Regions from separate parts of the Paraburkholderia sp. CNPSo 3281 genome, predicted to be linked through region 3. Evidence: predicted binding sites of a transcription regulator. Region 3 holds the regulator's gene; each other region holds the start of a gene.
What was found. Region 3 encodes FliA, which starts transcription of late flagellar genes. Its sites were predicted from a motif close to CTAAAGTTTNNNNNNNNNNNGCCGNTA; they were not measured.

Region 1: the regulator FliA is predicted to act here: its motif matches at 1,723-1,749, upstream of fliD (flagellar filament capping protein FliD).
Region 2: the regulator FliA is predicted to act here: its motif matches at 1,977-2,003, upstream of motA (flagellar motor stator protein MotA).

The regions. Positions count from the first base shown of each region.
Region 1 is NZ_JAMBPS010000044.1:35,644-40,263, forward strand. Features, by position in the region: gene M3I56_RS30485 (hypothetical protein) at 1-262, shown strand, start outside; gene M3I56_RS30490 (YigZ family protein) at 1,065-1,658, shown strand; gene fliD (flagellar filament capping protein FliD) at 1,816-3,258, shown strand; gene M3I56_RS30500 (DUF2964 family protein) at 3,578-3,823, shown strand; gene M3I56_RS30505 (hypothetical protein) at 3,848-4,462, opposite strand; gene M3I56_RS30510 (hypothetical protein) at 4,522-4,620, opposite strand, start outside.
Region 2 is NZ_JAMBPS010000075.1:15,073-19,692, reverse strand. Features, by position in the region: gene M3I56_RS36770 (glycosyltransferase family 4 protein) at 1-138, opposite strand, end outside; gene flhD (flagellar transcriptional regulator FlhD) at 734-1,051, shown strand; gene flhC (flagellar transcriptional regulator FlhC) at 1,158-1,700, shown strand; gene motA (flagellar motor stator protein MotA) at 2,064-2,924, shown strand; gene motB (flagellar motor protein MotB) at 2,935-4,011, shown strand; gene M3I56_RS36745 (response regulator) at 4,025-4,399, shown strand; gene cheA (chemotaxis protein CheA) at 4,457-4,620, shown strand, end outside.
Region 3 is NZ_JAMBPS010000073.1:21,708-26,327, forward strand. Features, by position in the region: gene flgA (flagellar basal body P-ring formation chaperone FlgA) at 46-1,368, shown strand; gene flgM (flagellar biosynthesis anti-sigma factor FlgM) at 1,549-1,902, shown strand; gene M3I56_RS36545 (flagella synthesis protein FlgN) at 1,952-2,395, shown strand; gene M3I56_RS36550 (RNA polymerase sigma factor FliA) at 2,560-3,291, opposite strand; partial or broken gene M3I56_RS36555 (MinD/ParA family protein) at 3,651-4,433, opposite strand; gene flhF (flagellar biosynthesis protein FlhF) at 4,426-4,620, opposite strand, start outside.

The DNA.
Region 1 (4,620 bases), on a different contig from region 3:
CGGCGGCGCACTGATGGGCGCATCGAGCGCCTTCGCTCAATCCGCCCCGTATGGGCTGCGTGCCGAATCGGCGCCGCAATACGGTCAACCGCACATGATGCCGGTGGACGCGCACGTCTCGATCGGCTGGCACGAAAACCGTTACTACGACGGCCACCGTTATTGGGAACACGATGAGTGGATGCACCATCACCCCCACGATCCGGGTCCCCAGCACTACCGCGACGACGACCGTCGTCCGCCGCCCCCGCCGCGTTACTGATCCGCATGACGTACGCGTGATCCAGGCGCCGTCTTCTCCGGAGGCGCCTGAAGCGGCACACCGAGGCCGGTCTTCCCCCAGGGGAGACCGGCCTCGGCGCATTTCGGCGCCTTACTTCGCCCTGTGCGTGCGAGCGCACGGATATCGTTCGGCATACGAATCAATTCTACCGCGATGCCCGCCACATGGCGGATCCGGCCTGCCGCGCAGCGCGCCGGACACGCCCGGAAAGGCAGACGTCAGTAATTGCAGGTAATGAGGAAGAGTTGCCGGCCGCACGGCCCGCGGCTAACGTTGATGGGCGTTTCGTTCCCCGGAGCGCACGGTGTATTCTCATTGCCCGGCCAGAGATGGCCGGGATTTTTTTTGCGCGCGAATGAGAACACTAGCGCTCTTCGGGCGCCAGGCGCACCAGGTTTTTTTTCCGATTGCGGACGCAATTTTGCGGACGTAAGGTGGGATTGCCTCTTGAGAACAGGCGAGCCTTGTGACCCCCGGTCGTGACACAGTCCGACCGGGGATTTTTTGGCTTCTGTGCTTTGGAGCATCGCGTCTGCCACAACGGTACAGCGGCGCCGCGAAAGAAAGAACGATGACGGATCACCGAATGAGGAGTTCGGCTTCGCTCCAGCCAGAGCTAGATCCGTCATGCCGTGCATTATCCGGGCTGAAGGCCGGGGCGTCATTAGCCTCTAACGCAAAGAACCATTACGCAAACTGACAAGATATGGGGACGGACGTCGAAAGCCGGCCCGTGCGCATCGGTTAACATGGGGGTTTCGCCTGCAGTGCCAGCCCGCTTGTGCCAACTTTCACGCTCGCCCATCCCGTCAGCGCGGAACTCGATATCCGCAAGAGCCGCTTCATCGCGCACGCTATTCCTGTTGCCCACCGCGAAGCGGCCATGGCTGAAATCCGCCGTCTGCGCGACGAACATCCCACCGCCACGCACGTTTGCTGGGCGCTGCTCGCGGGCGGCCAGTCCGGCATGTCCGACGACGGCGAACCCTCCGGCACCGCTGGCCGCCCGATCCTCGAAGTGCTGCGCCATCACGACCTGGACGGTGTGCTCGCCGCCGTGGTGCGCTACTACGGCGGCGTGAAGCTCGGCGCGGGCGGCCTCGTGCGCGCCTATACCGAGGCCATTGCCAGCGCCTTGCATGGGGCCGAACGCGTCGAGCGCATCGCGCAGGCGCGCCTCACCGTCGAACTCGGCTATCCCGACGAAACCCGCGTGCGCCACTGGATCGACCAGCAGCAGTTCACGCTCGTGGAAAGCCAGTACGCCATGACGGTCCGCCTCACGATCCAGTTGCCCGCCACCGCCGTGGACGCCGCGCGCACCACGCTCACCGACCTTACACAAGGCCGCTCGGGCTTCCCCGAGCACGCCTGAAGCGGGCGGCCGGCTGCCTCCACAGCGCCGGCCACATACTTTTCAAAATCTTTTCATTTCTTTCATCAAGTTTCATGAAAGCTTGCCGTAATGAAAGCATGGCCGCGCATTCGCGCGTTCCGTCGACTCGACGCACCAGGACGAACGGACTTCTTTCATGGCAAGCACGATCACGAACACCACGACCGCCAGCGCGAACAGCGCGCTGAGCGACGCCGCCCAGTCGATCATCAGCGGCACGACCAACTCCTCGCTCGACGTCAATCAGCTCGTCAAGGCGCTCGTCAACGCAAAGATCGCGGGACCAAGCGCCATCCTCAGCGCGAAGCAGACCGCCAGCAACACGACGCTATCGGCGCTCGGCACGCTGAAGTCGGCGCTCGCTTCGCTCCAGACCGCACTCGAGCCATTCAAGGATGGCGCCGCGCTGCAACGCTTCACCGCCACGACCAGCGAGAAGGACAAGGGCTTGAGCGCGGTGGCTGGCAAGAACGCCGTGGCGAGCAGCTTCACGGTCGAAGTCGATCGCCTGGCGACGGCGCATAAGCTCGCGTCGGACAGCTTCGACACGGGCGAGACGCTCGGGGAAGGCAGCCTCGACATCTCGATGGGCGGCAAGTCCATGCACCTGACGATCGCCGCGGGCAGCAACAAGCTCACCGACGTCGTCGCGGCGATCAACCGGGCGAAGGACAACCCCGGCGTCACGGCTTCGATCGTCAACGGCGCCGACGGTCAGCACCTCGTGCTGACCGCGAACAAGACCGGCGCGGCCAACGCGATCGACGTGCAGGCGGGCCCGGGCCTCGATGCGCGCCTCGCTTCCTCGCAGATGCGCGAAGTCGAGGCAGCCGGCGACGCCGAGCTGCGCATAGACGGCACGCGCGTCACGAGCGCGAGCAACACAGTCGAAGGCGTGGTGAGCGACATCGCGATCAAGCTCGCGAGCGCCTCGGTGGGCACGAAGCAAACGCTCACCATCGCCCCCGACACCGAAGCGACAGGCACCTCCATCCGCGAAGTCGTGAAGGCGTACAACAGCTATGTGGATGCCCTGAACGGGCTGACCTCCTACACGGCCGCAACCGGTTCGACGAGCGCGCAAGCGGGCGCCCTGCTCGGCGACTCGATCGCGCGCACCCTCGCGGCGAGTCTGCCGGCGGTCGTTTCGGCGGGCGTGAAGGGCAGCGACGGCGTGACCCATTCGCTGGGCGAGATCGGCATCAAGCTCGACAAGAGCGGCAAGCTTGAGATCGACGACGAGACGTTCAAGAAGGCGCTGCAGCCGGGCAACAGTGCAATTGCGGCGCTGTTCGGCAGCGGCGGCATGACTGCGAAACTCAACAGCGCCATTACGCCCTACGTGCAGTCGAGCGGCATCATCGAGCGGCGCAGCACGGCCATCAACAAGGAGTTCGACGACATCAAGAAGCAGTCGTCGATGCTCGATGTGCGTGCAACCCAGCTCACCGCGAAATTCAACCGCCAGTTCACCGCGCTCAATAACCTCATGTCGATCATGAACAACAACCAGCAATATCTGACACAGCTCTTTGGCGGCGCAAACAGCGCGGGCGCGCTCGCCACGAATCACAAATAAGGCTTGAATGCGCGGGCTCGACGCTAGCAAACGTCGACGGCAGACGAAAAAAAAGGCCGCCGAGTGAATCGGCGGCCAACAGGGGACGTGAAGAACAACCGCGAATCGAACTATCGAATCGACCCGACCGCTCCATCATGGCGAGCGAAAATTAAGACAAACTTAAACGCGCGCAAAAAACGATCGGGAATTCCGGCGCGCGAGGGCGCAGGCAATTGAAAGAACGCGTAATAATGGGCTGGCTATACTTGATCTGGTCCGGGCCGCTCGTTCATTCGCGCCCGCATGACCGTCTTCTACCCAACCCGGAAGAGCCGCCATGTTTGATCGACTGCATCGATTTATCGAAGGCGCAGGTCCCGAGCGGCGCCATCGCGTCTGGAGCAAGCTGCGCATTTTCGTGGCCGCAATGGGCACGCTCGGCTCTGCCGCCGGCATCGCCATCGCGGTGGTCGGCCTCATCAACTTCGACCACCAGAAGGTGATTGCCGGCGTGGCCGTCATCATCGTCTGCACGGCGATCTACGTGTCGATCCTCGTGCGCGACCGCAATCGCGCCGACTAGCCACGCCGCCCTGGCGTCACGGCCTCACTGCAAGTTCTGGCCGTCGCGCGTGACATGCACGGCGGTCGCGCCCACGTAGTCGGCGCGAATGCTGTCGCCCACCTTGATCGATTCGAGCGGCACGTCCGGCGGCGCCACCACCACGACCGTGCGGTTCGGTCCGCGCAATGCGACCTTGCGGCTCTTGCGGTCGATCTTCTCCACCGTCGCGATCACCTGCACGCTGCGCGCCGTCGCCGTCATGCCACCGGAAGCGGGCGTGGTCGCGACCGTATCGACGCGCGAGCGTATGCCCCTCGTGGCCATCTTTTCGACGCGCAGCAGCAACGCCTCCTTGTAGAGGATGTTCACATGATCGCCGGGCTTGAGCTTGCTCACGTCGCCGACTGCCGGATCGACGGCGACCGTCACCAGGTTGCGTCGCGCGCCGCGCAGCGTGACCGAATTGGTGGCGGCGTCGATGCTCACGACCGTCGCCGTGGTCTGCACCTCGCCGATCTGCAGCGCGGCGTTGGGCGCACTGTCAGGCGCGGCATCGGACGCCGTCTGCGCAAACAGCGGCACCTGCGGCGACGCACCGAGGGCAAGCACGAGTATGGCGCCGCGCAGCGGCGCGGAAGAACGATAGCGCGTGGACATGTAGCCTCCTTGTGTGGATCGTGAATGGCAAGAGAGCGGCATGGCGCCGCTCTCACGCGTCAAGCGCTGTTCATGCAGGCTACTTCGGCCGCACAGCGCAGGTAATGGGCATACACACGCTCGCGTTCCTCGTTGGCGAGCTGACGCTTTTCGGCAAG
Region 2 (4,620 bases), on a different contig from region 3:
ATCGCCGCTGGCGAACAGCGTCACGTCGTGGCCGAGATCGACCAGCGCTTCGGTCAGGTAGGACACGACGCGCTCGGTGCCGCCATAGAGCTTGGGCGGAACGGCTTCATAAAGTGGCGCAATTTGTGCGATTCGCATTGTTCGATCTCCTGGGCAAAAAGCCGCGTGTGCAACGAACCTGTGATGCGGCACTGCGGCGGTACAACGGTATCGGGTTATCCCTGAGACCGATTATGGCCATTTCGCGGCCCGATACACGCGGTTTTGCAAACGCTTAATGTTGTTACAGCGGGATACAGCAGGTGTAAGAGGCCATTGCAAAGCGTGACGTGGCCTGGGCGCGCATTGCGCAAACCGCGTGCCCAGGCGTCCGAACAAGGGTCAAAAGACGTTGGCGCGTGGGTCGCGAATAGGGCCGGTAGCACGCACGCGTGACGCATCCATGAAAAAGCCTATAATCAGTCGAGAATTTCGCGGCTTATGCGCATGACATGACGCGCCCCGCCTCCCGCCGCTGCTCCCGCCTCATTGTCAGAAAAATTCCTACACGTTAGCGATCGCTTTTCTCGCAACGCGTCGCGGCATCCGTCCGATTTCCATTTGTTCCCGCCCCAGCCACAATGCACCCACGACCATAAACAGGCCGTTCGGATGCATTCGGGTTGCATCTGGGCGAGCAAACGTTTTCCGCAGGCGGTCTGACCAGCCGCCGCGATTTGATTCGGGGGAATCCATGAGCGCGACGACGCACAGCGACATGCTCAATGAGATCAAGGAAGTGAACCTGTCGTACCTGTTGCTCGCGCAACGTCTTTTGCGCGAGGACAAGCCGACGGGCATGTTCCGCATGGGCATCTCCGAGCAGTCTGCCGAGGTGCTTGCCAATCTCTCTTTCGCGCAGACCGTGCGCCTTGCCGCATCGAACCAGCTGCTTTGCCGCTTCCGGTTCGATGACCACGCCATCCTGAGCGCGCTCGCCGACAAGGGCAAAACCGCGCTGACCCACTCGGCGATCATCATGGCGGGCCAGGACGTCGAGCAGATCGGCTGAACCGCTTCGCCCCGCGCCGCAGCGCGCGGCCGCGCATTGCCCCCTTGCTGCCCGCGAACGGCGGCAGGGGCCAGGCGCATTCCTTTGCGGCTTCCAACGGGTGTCTATGGCGACAAAGAGTGTGGTGCAGGAGGTAAAGGAGATCGCGCTTGCGATCGAGTTGATCGAGCTGGGCGCGCGTCTGCAACTGCTCGAAGCGGAGACCTCGCTCTCGCGCGACCGGCTCATCCGGCTTTACAAGGAAGTGAAGGGCGAGTCGCCGCCCAAGGGCATGCTGCCGTTTTCGACCGACTGGTTCATGACCTGGCAGCCCAACGTCCATTCCTCGCTGTTCTACAACACGTTCATGTTCATGAGCCGCCACGCGCGCTGCGAGCCGATCCACGCGATCGTGAAGAGCTACCGGCTTTATCTCGAGCACCTGCGGCTGCACGACGAAACGCCCGCGCTGAGCCTCACGCGCGCCTGGACGCTCGTGCGCTATTTCGCCTCGGGCCTCTTGCAGATGACGCCGTGCAGCCGCTGCGGCGGCCGCTACGTGGCGCACGCGCACGACCCGCAACGCGGCTTCGTCTGCGGGCTGTGCCAGCCGCCCTCGCGGGCGGGGCGCACACGGCGCAACGCGCTTGCGTCGCAGATCGCCGCTTGAGGCAGATCCACGCGCTTTGATGCGGTCTGACGCGGCTCGGTGCCGTCCATGCAGGCCCGGGACTCCGGATAAACCCGGGCCGCCCCGGCGCAAAGGCCGCGCAGCCCCACCGGACGGCGCCTGCCGCAGCAAGCCTGCATCCTCACACGCGACTGCAGGCACGCACCGCAACCCCTTCCCGTGCGGCTTTGTGAACCGGCCCCAGATTCATCCGTCATGCCGATGTCAAGCAGACGGCAGACGCCCGGCCGGCTTACGATCCGCGCCCACTCAAACCCAAAGTTTTTCGCGCCGTTGCCGTAAACCCAGCTAAGGGCGCGGGCCGACGGCGGTTCGCGGCGCATTTCTAGTGAGGACCCGGCAGTGCTGATTATCGTTGGAACCCTCTTGACGATCCTTTGCGTCTTCGGCGGCTACGCACTCGAGGGCGGCCATCTGGGCGCGCTCATGCAGCCGATGGAGCTGCTCATGATCGGTGGTGCTGGCGTCGGCGCGTTCATCCTCGGCAACGGCATCAAGACCATCAAGGCCACCTTGCGCGTGCTTCCCACGCTGTTCAAGGGCGCCAAATACAACAAGGACGTGTACATGGAGCTGCTCGCGCTGCTCTATGTCCTGCTCGCGAAGGCGCGAAAGGAAGGCACGCTCACGCTCGAAGCGGATATCGACGATCCGCAGAAGAGCCCGATCTTCACGCAGTATCCGAAGATCCTGGCCGACCACCACATCGTCGAATTCCTCACCGACTACCTGCGTCTCATGGTGGGCGGCAACATGAACGCCTTCGAGATCGAAAGCCTGATGGACGAGGAAATCGAAACGCACCACGCCGAAGGTGAGGCGCCCGCTCACGCGCTCGCGAAGGTGGGCGACGCGATGCCGGCGTTCGGTATCGTCGCGGCGGTGATGGGCGTGGTTCACACCATGGCGTCCGCCGACAAGCCGCCTGCGGTCCTCGGCGAGATGATCGCCCAGGCGCTGGTCGGCACCTTCCTCGGCATTCTGCTTTCGTACGGCCTGATCGGCCCGCTCTCGAGCCTCGCGGAGCAGCGCGTGACCGAGTCGACCAAGATGTTCCAGTGCATCAAGGTGACGATCCTCGCGAGCCTGAACGGCTACGCGCCGGCCATTGCCGTGGAGTTCGGCCGCAAGGTGCTGTTCTCGACCGAGCGTCCGTCGTTCACGGAACTCGAAGAGCACGTGCGCCGCGTGAAGGCGAAGTAAGGACCGGCTCATGAGCAACAACAAGGACCGCGCAATCGTTGTCAAGCGCGCCGCGCCGAAGAAGGCCGGTCATCATGGCGGCGCGTGGAAGCTCGCCTACGCGGACTTCATGACCGCGATGATGGCGTTCTTCCTGCTGATGTGGCTGCTGTCGTCGGCGTCGACGGTGCAGTTGCGCGGCATTGCCGACTACTTCAACCAGCCGCTGAAGATCACGCTCTGGGGCGGAGACCGCAGCGCCGAAGACTCGAGCATCCTGAAGGGCGGCGGCCGTGACATCTCGTCGCAGGACCAGGGCATCACGCGCCGCAGCGACGGCGCGAACGAGCACTCGGAGCGCAACCAGGCGAAGCACAACGACGACGACGCGACGAAGCAGCTCGAAGGTTCGCTCGAACGCAAGGAGCAGGTGCGCCTGCACGACCTGCAGGTGAAGCTGATGGCCGCGATCGAGGCGAACCCGGTGCTGCGCCAGTTCAAGCAGCAGATCCGCATCGACTCCACGCTGCAGGGCCTGCGCATCGAGATCGTCGACTCGCAGAAGCGCCCGATGTTCGCAACGGCGCGCGACGTGGTCGAGCCGTACATGCGCGACATCCTGCAGGCGATCGGCAAGACGCTCAACGACGTGCCCAACCGCATCGTCGTGCAAGGCCACACCGATGCCGTGCCCTACGCCGGCGGCGAGAAGGGCTATAGCAATTGGGAGCTTTCCGCAGACCGCGCGAATGCTTCGCGCCGCGAGCTGATCGCGGGCGGCATGGACGAATCGAAGGTGTTGCGCGTGCTCGGTCTCGCTTCCACGCAGAACCTGAACAAGGCCGATCCGCTCGACCCGGAGAACCGCCGCATCAGCATCATCGTATTGAACAAGAAGTCCGAAGACGCGCTCATGCACGACGACTCGACCACCACCACGCTCTCCGACGACGCAGCGGGTTCGGGCAAGAGCCTGCCCGCGCTCACGCCGGACGCCGTGCCGGGCAAGGCGGCGCCGGCCCCGGTGGCGATCGCGCCGAAGGTGGCAACCACGGTGGCGCCGGCGGTGCCGGTGGTTGCCCCCGCCGTCGCGCCGGCAGCGCAATGACAACGAGGAACGGATGATCAGGAACATTCTGGCGATCGATGATTCGGTGTCCATGCGGGAGATCCTGCGTGCGGCGCTTGGCTCGGCAGGCTACGAAGTGACGGTGGCGGGCGACGGCGAAGAAGGGCTCGAGCATGCGCTCGCCCAGCGCTTCGATCTCGTGCTCACCGACCTTTACATGCCGCGCATGGGCGGGCTCGACCTGATCAAGCAGTTGAGGGCGAATCCTTCGTACTTCGAAACGCCCATCCTCGTGCTGACCACGGAATCGGACGAAGGCTTCAAGGCAGCCGTGCGCGACGCAGGTGCGACCGGCTGGATCGAAAAACCGGTGGACCCCGAGCTGCTCGTCGATCTGGCGAGCGCGCTCGGCGAGGCCCACCCTTGAGGTGCCGCGCGGCGAACGACCAGGCACCCCCCAGGCAATTAACGCGGTGAAAGAGCAATGACTCTCGACATCACTCAGTTTTATCAGACGTTTTTCGACGAGGCGGACGAGCTGCTCGCGCAGATGGAGCAGCTTCTCCTGAACCTGAACGTCGGTCGCCCGGATCCCGAGGATCTGGCGGCGATCTTCCGCGCGGCGCACTCGATCAAGGGTGGCGCGGC
Region 3 (4,620 bases):
CGCCTAGAATGCGAGGCGTGTCAATGCATTCGATGGAGAACGACAATGCCGCAGACTGCCACCTTGCGTAGGCCGCACGCCGGCCTGGAGCGGCGTGCGCGCGCGCTGTCGTGGCGCGCGTCCTGGGCGTGCGTGCTCGCCTGCACCTTGGGCGGAGCGCCCTTTGGCGGCGCGCCCTTTGGCGGCACGCTCGCTCATGCACAAACTCCGGCGCAACCTGAAGGCGCCGGCGGCCAGATCTTCATTGCGGGCCCCGGCGACCGCTCGGGCGCCGACGCCGCGCAGATGAACGCGCTGCTCGCGAGCAACGCGAAGAAGCCCGCCGCGGCGGCGGCCAGCAGCGCTCCCGCCAATGAGGCCGCGCCGCTGCGCGCGGCCAGCTACGCCGATCTGAATTCGCGCGGCGTGCCCGAGGATGCACGCGCGGGCGTCGAGTCGAACGGCATGATCACGATTCCGGGTCCCGGCGAGCGCGCGTCCCAAGGCGACGCGCCGCGCATCGTCACGGTTCCCGCGCCGGGCGCGAGCGCCCAGCCCATGCGCGTGCCGGCGGCCAATGCGAACAACGCGGGCGCGCTGCAGCGCGTGAACCTGTCGAGCGCCGCGAACCGCGTCGCCCCGGTGGTCGTGGACGCCGGCGCGGCGACGCTCGCGGGCGCGAAGCCGGTTGCCAGCGCAAGCGCCGGCGCGCCGCCCAATCCCAATACCAGCGCCGTCGCCACGAACGTGCAGGCCACGCCGCCGGGCCAGCAGGACGGCGAATCGATCCGCGCCGTCGCGCTCGCCTTCCTGCAGCAGCAGTCGGCGGGCTTGCCGGGCCACGTGAGCATCACGGTCGCACCGGTGTTTCCGCGCGGCCTCGCCGCCTGCACCTCGCTCGAGCCGTTTATGCCGCCGGGCGCGCGCACCTATGGACACACGACCGTGGGCGTGCGCTGCGTCGGCGCGAAGCCGTGGACGCTCTATGTGAGCGCGCGCATTGCCGTGGACGTGACCTACTACGTGGCCTCGCGCCAGATCGGCGCGGGCGAAGCCCTTTCGGCCGCCGATTTCATGCCGCGCGCGGGGGACCTCGCGAACCTGCCGCAGACCATCATCACCGATCCCAACCAGGCGACGGGCGCCGTCGCGCTCGCGCGCATTTCCGCGGGCCTGCCGCTGCGCACCGACATGCTGCGCAGCGCCGCCTCGGTCGTCATCGGACAGACGGTCAAGGTGATCGCCGTAGGCAGCAACTTCACGATCTCCGCCGAGGGCAGCGCGCTTAACAACGCCGAGCCCGGCCAGCAGGTGCGCGTACGCACGAGCGCCGGCCAGATCATCTCGGGCGTGGTCAAGGACGCAGGTACCGTGCAGGTCCAGATCTAGAGCCGGTAAGCGCTGGTAAGGGCCGGATCAGGGTGCGCTGAGCCCCATCCGGCGGCCCGATCCGGCCGTTTCCGGCTTGGTGCGCCAGCACACGTAACAGCATGTAACGTTGGGATTTTCGGCTAAAGTTCGGCCCGACCTGTGCCGTTATCAAGGTCAAATCGATCAGGAACGCCCATCGTGAAAGTTGACTCCTCCACCCGCAATGATCCGCGCACGCTGCAGGATGGCCTCGCGCGCTCGCAAGCCGATTCGACCGGCGTAGGCGCCGCCAGCACCGACACCGCGGCCACCTCCGGCGCGGCAGGCAGCACGACTCCCGCCGCTCAAGGCGGCGCGAACGTGAGCCTCTCGTCGCTCTCGTCGACGATGCGCTCGCTCGCGGCGAGCGGTTCCGCCGACATTGACACGGCGCACGTGCAGTCGATCAAGGACGCGATCCGCAACGGCACGTTGCAGATCGATTCCGGCAAGATCGCCGACGGTGTGATCCAGACCGCGCGCGACCTCATGAAGCCGACGTCGGGCAACTGAAGCCCGATGCGCGAGCGCCGCGCAAACCTCGCTTTTTTGGTGCCTTGCAATGAAAGATGCCCTGTTGGCCACACTGATCGACGAACACGCCACGGTCGAGGCGTTCGCGTCGCTGCTCGCCTATGAAGAGAAGGCGCTCGTGTCGGCCGACGGCATGGAGGCGCTGCCGCAGATCGTCGAGCAGAAGACGACGCTCACGCAGCGTCTCGCGGGCCTGGAAAAGGCGCGCGACGCGCAACTGGCCGGCCTCGGCCTGCCAGGCGGCCGCAAGGGCATCGAAATGGCCTGCGACGGCGATGCGCGTCTTGCAAGCCAGTGGGCGCTGCTCAAGGGGTCGACGGAGCGCGCGCGCCGCAAGAATCTCACCATTGGCATGATGATCCGCACGCGCATGGAGCATAACCGCCGCGCGCTCTCGATCCTGCGCGGCGAAACGGGCAACGGCGCGATGCTGTACGGTCCCGATGGACGTCTGCCGGCGTTCGGGCTGTAAGCGCGCACGCAGATCGTTCGCCAAAGACAAAAGCCGAAGCGGCGATGCTTCGGCTTTTTTGTTTGCGCGAGTCCACTGCACCGACAAAAAGCCGGAGCGCTCACGCACTTCGGCTCTTTCACCGCACCAGCCCGCGCCGGCAGCCGCGCAGACCGTCTACCGCCTCAATTCTCCTGGCCGGCCCACGACATCTCGCGCAGCCGCGTGCGCAAGCGCGCCACCGCCTGGCTGTGCAGCTGGCACACGCGCGACTCGCTCACCTCCATCACCGCGCCGATTTCGCGCAGGTTCATGCCGTGCTCGTAATAGAGCGACATGAGCAGCTTCTCGCGCTCGGGCAGCCGCTCGATCGCCTCGACGAGCGCGCCGCGCAGGCTGCCGTCGAGCAGCGCCGAAAGCGGGTCCGAATGATCGACGCAGTAGCGGTCGAGGAACGGTTCGTCCTCGGCGGAGCGGTCGAAGTCTTCGTAGTAGATGAGCTGGCTGCCGTGCAGTTCCTGCAGCATGCTCTGATACTCGTCGAGCGGCATGCTCAGATGCTCGGCGATCTCCGTCTCGCTCGCCGAGCGCCCGAGCCGCTGCTCCACCTTGTGCACCGCGCTTTCCACTTCACGCGAGGTGCGGCGCAGGCTGCGCGGCAGCCAGTCGTTGCTGCGCAGCTCGTCGAGCATTGCGCCGCGAATGCGCTGGCTCGCATAGGTCTCGAACTGCGCGCCCTGATCTTCCTTGTAGCGGTTGGCCGCGTCGAGCAGGCCGATCATGCCGGCCTGGATCAGGTCGTCGAGGTCCACGCTCGCCGGCATCTTGGCGACGAGCTGCAAGCCGAGCCGCCGGACGAGCGGCGCGTACTTCGCGAGCACGTCGGCCTGCGAAATCTTTCCTTGAGCGTTATACATCGTGCTCTCCACTTCTCATCTCCCCTATTGGCGTCGTCGTGCGCACGTCAGACGTGCTGCGGCGACGTCCGCTGCGCGGGCGTATCGGTCCGCCAGCCCACATGGGACGGCGCGGACGCGGATGTTGCGTTGGGTGCGGGATGCACACCCGTCACGGCCGCAACGAACGAATCGGCGTTCGCGGCGAGCGTGCTGTGTGCGGCGTTTGTTGCATGCGTAGCGTGGGGCTGGACGCCGCCTTGTGGCGCGCCGTCCAGATCGTCGGCGGGTGCCTGGCCCGCCGCTTCATGTACTTCGTCCGTCGCGCCGAATAACGCTGCGCTGGCGCGCGCCGTGGCCGCCGAGCACGCCGAGACCGCGGGTCGCATCGGCCAGTGCGGCAATTCGGCGGCCACGTGGCGGAAATCGCGCGCGGCGGCCGTCGACGGAAACGCATCGACGATGCAGCGCGCGAGCCTGAGCGCCTGCGCCATGTGCTGATCGGCGGCGACGCTTCCGGCGCTGTCGAGCGACACGCTCAGGTAGCGGCTCGCCACCCCCGCGAGGTTCTCGATCGCGGCCTGCGCGTCGCTCGCGTTCGCCACATGATTCGCGAGCACGCGGAACTGCGCGATCGCATGCGCGAAGTGCAGCCGTTTCATGCACGCGTAGGCGTCCGTGATCGACTGCGCACCGATGCGCATCACGATCAGCACGTCGTGCGCGTGCATGGCGAGCGGCGAAAGCGCGCCTTCGGCGTCGAGCTGCGCGTCGATCAAGACAATGTCCGCGGGACCCGAAATGACCTTCTGCAGCTGCGCGGCCGTGTACTGCGCCCGGTTGTCGCGCGAGGCGGCCAGCACGCCGAAGCCGAGCGCATGGCGGCCCACGGCTTCCTCGAGCGTGCGCTCGCCGCGCATAACGGCGGCGAAGTTGCCTGCGCCGCGCACGCCGCCCACCAGCGCACAGACCGAGCGGGGTCCCAGACACTCGTCGATCACGAGCACGTCTTTGCCCTGCGCGGTGAGCGCCGCGGCGAGATTGACCACCGTGGTCGTGCGCCCGGGCGAACCTGCACCGCCCGTCACCGCGACCACGCGCGAGCCTTCGCGCGCGAGAAGCCGCCGCAGCCCTTCGGCCTGATCGATTACGAACTTATCCAAACCTGACCTCGTGAGCCTGCGAATTCGAACGCGTCGAGAGTGCCGACAGCAGCGCCGGGATATCGTCTTCGTGCGGCACGAACGGCGAACTCTCTCGCGGAATGCAGAAAGCGCTGCGGATCAGGAAGCGGCGCGTCGCCACGTAAAGGTTCTCGGGGACCTTCTGGCCCGTGGAGACGTAATGCAC